Regions from separate parts of the Paenibacillus lutimineralis genome, predicted to be linked through region 3. Evidence: riboswitches for the same ligand, from Rfam matches in the RefSeq annotation. Region 3 holds a riboswitch; each other region holds the start of a gene.
The links. Region 3 has a riboswitch for thiamine pyrophosphate ahead of EI981_RS03040 (ABC transporter substrate-binding protein). Riboswitches for the same ligand answer to the same signal wherever they lie in the genome.
Positions count from the first base shown of each region.

Region 1 (2,206 bases), 530 kb from region 3:
ACTTTGTAGTCCGTCATGCGATCTCGCAAGGTGTACGTCCGGTAACGGCTTTCCAGATGGCAACGATCAATACGGCAGAACGCTTTGGGGTTGCTCGGGATGTAGGCACCATTACACCGGCTTCCATCGCTGACATCATTATCCTTGATGGTAATTTGGCCGACGTGAACGTTGTTATGACGATTGCGGCTGGACAAGTTGTGGCTGAGAACGGCAAGATGACCGTAGAATTGCCTGAGTTCGAATATCCGCAGGAGGCTATTAACTCGGTGCACCTTACTCGTACGGTGATTGAACAGGACTTTGTTATCGAAGCCCCAATCCAATCCGGCGAATTGACGGCGCGAGCTATCGGTGTACGCGAGAACCACGTGGATACGACGGAAGACCTTGTGTTTGTGCGGATTGAGAACGGACAGGTTGCACTTAAGGTAGAGGATGGCATCTCCAAGTTGGCCGTCATTGAGCGTCACAAAGGAACAGGCAACAAGACGGTGGGTCTGGTATCGCGCGTTGGCTTCAACGTACCGGCTGCGATCGCAACGACCGTTGCTCATGACTGTCATAATGTGATGATCATCGGGAATTCCGATGCTCTGATGGCCAAGGCTGCGAACACCGTTGCAGAAATGCAGGGCGGTATCGCTGTTGTTACCGAAGACAAGATCGTCAAGCTGCCGCTACCTGTGGCTGGACTGATGTCGAATGCGCCGTTCGAACAGGTTGCCGAGCAATCTCGTGCGGTAAGTCAAGCGTTGTATCAGGCAGGCTGCACAATGAACTATGCGTTCATGACCTTGTCACTGCTGGCGCTGGTTGTTATTCCTGAACTGCGTATTTCCGATCTCGGTCTGTTCAAGATGACAGAGCAAGGATTTGTGAAGGTTCCTTTGTTCGTCGAGGAGTAATAAGCCAGGCATCAGGGACTGTCACTATTTGACATAAGTCTGCTGCCATAGTTAAATAATAGGTAATTGAATAGGAAATCCACTAGGGGAGTCGTGATAACGACTGAGACAAGATAAATCTTGGACCCTTTGAACCTGATCTAGTTAGCACTAGCGTAGGAAAGTGGAGTCGGACTGAATTGCTGTAGCTATATTTGTTAAAGTGACAGGCCGCTCCATATCCGGAGCGGCCTTTTTGCTGTGTAAATCCGACCGAAAATCTGCATCTGCATTTGATTATTCGTGCGAATCAAGGGGTTCCATCAGTCCTCTCAGGGGATTTCTTCATTCAAGAGGTAAGTTGAACAAATGAAAACTTAGGAATAGGGACAACAGTTCAACTTTTATAGTTTCGAAAAAAATTTGGAGGTGGAGACCATGAGTTTTACGAGAGAGCTTCGTCAGCAGGCAGATCGTATTTTTCAAGCTATTTATGACCATCCATTTGTACGTGGGATCGCGGACGGAACATTGAAGAAGGAGCAGTTGATCCATTATGTGAAGCAGGATTTTGAGTATTTGAACGCCTTTATGCGGATTTATGGCATTGCCATATCCAAGAGCCGTACGCGGGAGGAGATCGAGATGTTCAACGAGCAGATCAACTTCGTGCTTCATAGCGAAGTGCACCCGCATAACAATTTTTGCCGCGTGGCTGGAGTTACTTATGAGGAACTCCAAGGCTTTCCGCTCGCGCCCTCGGCACATCACTATATCCGTCATATGCTAACCGTTGCGCACGAAGGCAGCCTGGGTGAGATCGTGTCCGCGTTGCTGCCTTGTCCTTGGACGTATATCGAAATCGGTCAGCGTCTGCTAGAGGAAGTCAAACCAGATGAATCGCATCCGTTCTACGATTGGATCGATTTCTACGGGGGAGGAATGTCGGATCTGACCGAACGATTCTGCCGTTATGTAGATGACTGGGCTGAGCACGTGACCGAAGCCGAGCGGCTGCGAATGAGAGAGCATTTTCTGCTGAGCTGCCAACTGGAATATATGTTCTGGGATATGGCATTCCGCGAGGAAGAATGGCCGGTTGCCATGGATTTGGGAAGCGAGGCTATGGGCCGTAACTGAACGGGTACAAGAGCCGGAATTAGGAATGTATGTGAGCCGGAACTGAACGGGAACAATCTGGCCTGGCCGGATCCGCCGAAAAACGGAGGGAACTACGAACTTGTTGTGGCATCAGATCCCAGATGGGAATGATGCCGAAAAATAAAATTGGAGAATGAGGTTGATCTAGAATGAGTACA
Region 1 covers NZ_CP034346.1:1,241,336-1,243,541, forward strand. Annotated here, with positions in the region: gene EI981_RS05250 (adenine deaminase) at 1-908, shown strand, start outside; TPP riboswitch at 983-1,087, shown strand; gene tenA (thiaminase II) at 1,326-2,027, shown strand; gene thiM (hydroxyethylthiazole kinase) at 2,198-2,206, shown strand, end outside.
Region 1: it holds a riboswitch for thiamine pyrophosphate, as region 3 does, so the genes downstream of both, tenA (thiaminase II) here and EI981_RS03040 (ABC transporter substrate-binding protein) in region 3, are expected to answer to the same signal.

Region 2 (2,206 bases), 1.9 Mb from region 3:
TCAGGGTCCTGAAACAATACGCCTCTTGATTCAGGAACCATTCTCTCCTTGAACCGCAGCGGTACCTCGACCATCTCAGGCATGATCCCGCTCAGCACCTGGAGCAAAGTAGACTTGCCGCAGCCGCTGGGTCCGAGCAATAGCACCTTCTCACCGCGCCTTACTGAGAGGGACAAGTCCTTGAATACGAATGCAGCTTCCCCTGGGAACTTCAGCCGAAGGTCTTGCACCCCCAAAATGATATCGGGTACCACAGCCGCTTGCTCAGCATCCTTAATATCAGACTCTGCAATCACATTTACATAAGATGTGTTCATCATTAATCATCCAACGCCGCCAGATCTTTGGATTCGACAGGACGAAGCAGATTGGTTACCCCTGTTCGCTCGACTGCTTTGGCCAAGCTGTAGGCCAGGAACCCAGCGATTACAACCGAGCTGACGGCACGCATTGAATATTTGGCAATGAACATCCACGGCGCATAATCTCCGACATATCCATAGAAAATGTCTGGAATCAGCGAGCCAATGGATGCGGCAAGACCTGCGAGACCCGCAACCGGCGCGGAGAAATTACGATAGCGGAATGCAGCAAATATGAGCTCTGCGGCAAGACCCTGAAGCAGACTATAGACAAGCAGCTGAATTCCCCAAGCGCTGCCGAATAGAACCTCTACGTGCGCGGCTGCAACTTCGGCAATCAGCGCCACACCCGGCTTGCGAATCAATAGAAATACAAGTGTCGAGGCGATGAACCACATGCCGTACACCAGTTCATCAGCCTGAAAGAACAGCGGAGATAGGAGTCCGTACACCGAGCTCCACAAATGATACACTACTCCGATTACAACCGAGATTAGCACCGTCACCAGAAGATCGCTAAGCTTCAGTCCTCTTTTTCCCTTTTGCAAGTTGACCTCTACCATTACTATCACTCCTTAATAAATTTATTGCGGGGATATTCCGTCTAGAGAACAACAAAAAACCGGCTGAATAAGCTCAGTCGGTTGTATAGTCCCAGTATGCAGACATGATGAGTCCACAAAATAAGCATGAACAGGACGATAGATTCTCTACGCTGGCATTATCCAGATCAGATTAACGGTCTGCAGCGGAGTATGCTGCCATCTCAGCCTGATTCACTCAAGCCCCCGTATCCCTATGCAATTAACATTACAATACACCACATGTTTCCAAGTTCGCAAGCATCAATTACAATATTTTTATATTTATTGCTTTCACTCTTATTCTATGTCAAGATAACGAAAGTAGATTGCGGCAGTTCCAACTGCCCTTCACCTATGGGAGGAAATAACAATTGGCTACCAAATGGATGATATGGATGACAGAGCTATCCTCGCGAAAATCGATTTGCCGGCTGACTGGCCGCTTTTCCCATTCCAAATGGAGCAGGTTCGTCATTCCACGCTTTGCTAAAGCTTATGGAATTACCCTGGATGAAGCGGAGAAAGAAATCAAAGAGTACCGCACTTTGAATGAATTCTTTACGCGCAGGCTCAAGCAAGGGATGCGCCCGATTTGCCAGGAGCCAGGCGGTGTCGTAAGCCCAGTGGATGCGCTTATTACTGCCATGGGGAAGATCCAATCCAGTACGATTCTGAATGTAAAAGGACAGGACTATTCCATTGATGAACTGCTTAACCATTCACCGAGGAGCGAGGCTTACCGCAATGGCTATGCTTATGTGCTCTATCTCAGCCCAACCGACTACCATCGCATTCATGTGCCTGTCAGCGGACGCAAGCTGGAAAGTGAGCACATACCGGGAAGAGTATATCCCGTGAATGACTTCGGCATGACCAATATGCGTTCTGTACTTAGCCGCAACGAGCGGCTCATCACATATATTTCCCATGAATACGGAGAGACCGCCGTCGTAAAAGTCGGGGCCATGAATGTCAGCAGCATCAAATATGTCGATAACGACACCAAAGAGTGGGAGCGCGGCGATGAGCTGGCCTATTTCGAATTCGGCTCCACGGTGGTTCTCCTGATGCAGAAGAACTTCCATCCGTTGTCCGGCCTGGACGTGGGAAGTAAAGTCAAAGTCGGGACCCTGCTCGGGCATTTTCACAATTCTGAGTCGGGTAAGTAATCATATAGACAAGAAAAAACCTGAGTACTCAGGTTTTTTCTTATTAACTTTATTTTCAATCCCGTATGGATCATCTTATTTCAGAAGGACT
Region 2 covers NZ_CP034346.1:5,324,357-5,326,562, forward strand. Annotated here, with positions in the region: gene EI981_RS23535 (ABC transporter ATP-binding protein) at 1-317, opposite strand, end outside; gene EI981_RS23540 (ECF transporter S component) at 320-925, opposite strand; TPP riboswitch at 1,053-1,164, opposite strand; gene asd (archaetidylserine decarboxylase) at 1,318-2,115, shown strand; gene EI981_RS23550 (helix-turn-helix domain-containing protein) at 2,186-2,206, opposite strand, start outside.
Region 2: it holds a riboswitch for thiamine pyrophosphate, as region 3 does, so the genes downstream of both, EI981_RS23540 (ECF transporter S component) here and EI981_RS03040 (ABC transporter substrate-binding protein) in region 3, are expected to answer to the same signal.

Region 3 (2,206 bases):
ATGCTGGATCGCATATTGATATCCTTTGGAGGTGGCACGTAGGAACGCCTTAATTAATTCAGGATCGTCCTTGATCTGCTTCTCATTGGTTGAAATAACCGGAGTGTAGTAATCGAGCTTATCCGAGTAGTCCTTCACGTAGAGCATATCAAGCGGCTCGCCACGCAACTCGGCTTCGATACCAGTCCAGGCATAGAAGATCCAGGCAAAATCGATATCTCTCTTCACGGCGGTGAAGAAGTCGGCTTCGCCCATATTGATAATTTTTACCTTATTAACATCTCCGCCATCGATATCCATGATCGATTTCATGACGGCCTCTTCGACGGGTGAACCCCAGCCGCCGTAGGTCTTGCCTTCAAAGTCCTTAGGTGCCTTGATGCTCCGGTCCACAGGCGCGGCGAAGCCGGATGTATTATGCTGAATAACGGCCGCGATCGAGACGAGGGGCACGCCTTGAGTACGACCTTGTGTCACGCTCTCCTGATAGCTGATTCCGAAAGGTACTTCACCGGATGCAACCATTGCGTCCGCACCGCCAGAGCCCGGCAGCAGTATGTCTAGCTTCAGGCCCTCCTCTTCATAGAACCCTTTGGCCTGTGCAACATAGAGACCGGTATGGTTCGTATTCGGACTCCAGTCCAGCACGAATTTAACATCACGCAGCTCCTTCGTCTGTCCTCCCGTTGCTGCATTTCCGTTAGCGGCCGATGTGTTGGCATTATTCGCTTTGCCGCAGCCCGCGATGATGACAAGCAGGCAGGACAAGGCAAGCAGAACCCATTTTGATCGATGCAATGATATTCCCTCCTTCAAGATGTCTAATCCGTATTCACTTCTAGAGGTAGTTCAAAAAGTCTAATTTTGATAAGAAAACCAATCGAGGCCAATTCAAGGATGAGCGACCGCGATTCAGTGGTAGGTTTTCTTGCGAAGTAACACTGAGAGCTTATTCGACATCGAATCTTGAATTCAGCCGGGCCTAAGCAAATGCTTACGAAGTCATGTTTCCTTCGGAAACATCTCAGGTGCTCACGTACCCACTACGTACGCTCCGCTCCTCAGGCCCTAGCTTCATCCAACTGAAGCGTTTTGAAAAAACGCACATCGGAAGCATAAGCTTCGGTGCTGAAAACCGAACTTTTTGAACACGTACTTCTAGAGGAACTTACACTTCTAGTGTTCCTGATCATTTCCGAATGAAGCCGGTAGTTAATAGGTTTAAATATACAGGATGCAAAAAAAGCGCCCCGGATCGGGACGCATAGGTGCACTTGAATATGAGCATAGCTTCATACCTGCATTTCTTCCTACGCTGGCATTACCCAGATCAGGTTAAAGGGTCAGTATCTTCTCGGGATACAATCTCAGCCGGCCTATTCCAGCTCCCCTGAACTATTGAACTACGGATTACAATTGCCATTATAGTTCGCTGTTGCAGATATGTCCAGTTAGAAAAATACAATACCGCGCTTCGACATCCGAAGAGATGGAGCCATTAACCGCAGAGGTAAAGGAGTTGCCACCTCGATCTGCAGCCACTTGTTCTGGTTGCCAATCTTGTTTAAGATAAGGTTAATCACTTCACGCTTCTGGATTTATGGGGTTCGTATCAGTCTGATTCGTAATGGCGCGATACTTCTTGAGCATGTAGAGCCGCCAGCGCACGATCATACCGAAGGCGAGAATGAAGAAAAGCGAGCCAGTCTGAAGAATGGAGACATATTGCTCGATTACTTCATGCAGAGCCAGCCGAATCACGAGCAGGCCGATCAGAATGAAGGCAAATCCGCTGGATCTTTTGGCAAATACTTGTCCGCCCTTCATCTCAAAATGGGTAGTGCGAATGAGCGGATAAGAGAACAGAAGCCAGCCAGCGGCAAAAGCGATGACTCCATACAGGACAGAAATACGCATCTGCGGCTCCACGAACATGGCGAAGCCGGTAGCCATACCGAGCGGAGGAATAATAATCTTCTTGATCGTCACCGGACGATTGCTGGCCTTAAGTCTAACGATGATGACAGATACGGCCATCAGAATCATAACAGCCGTCGCAATGATCCGCATATAAAAAGGGCTAATGGCGTCCATAATAACACCCCTTCTTTAATGAATTTGGTTGATCGGTTACGATAAATAATTCAACGTTTTGAAATACCTCTTAGGCGAAATCATTATATCATAAATCCTCACCATGATAATA
Region 3 covers NZ_CP034346.1:709,295-711,500, forward strand. Annotated here, with positions in the region: gene EI981_RS03040 (ABC transporter substrate-binding protein) at 1-798, opposite strand, end outside; TPP riboswitch at 1,291-1,402, opposite strand; gene EI981_RS03045 (CcdC family protein) at 1,585-2,094, opposite strand.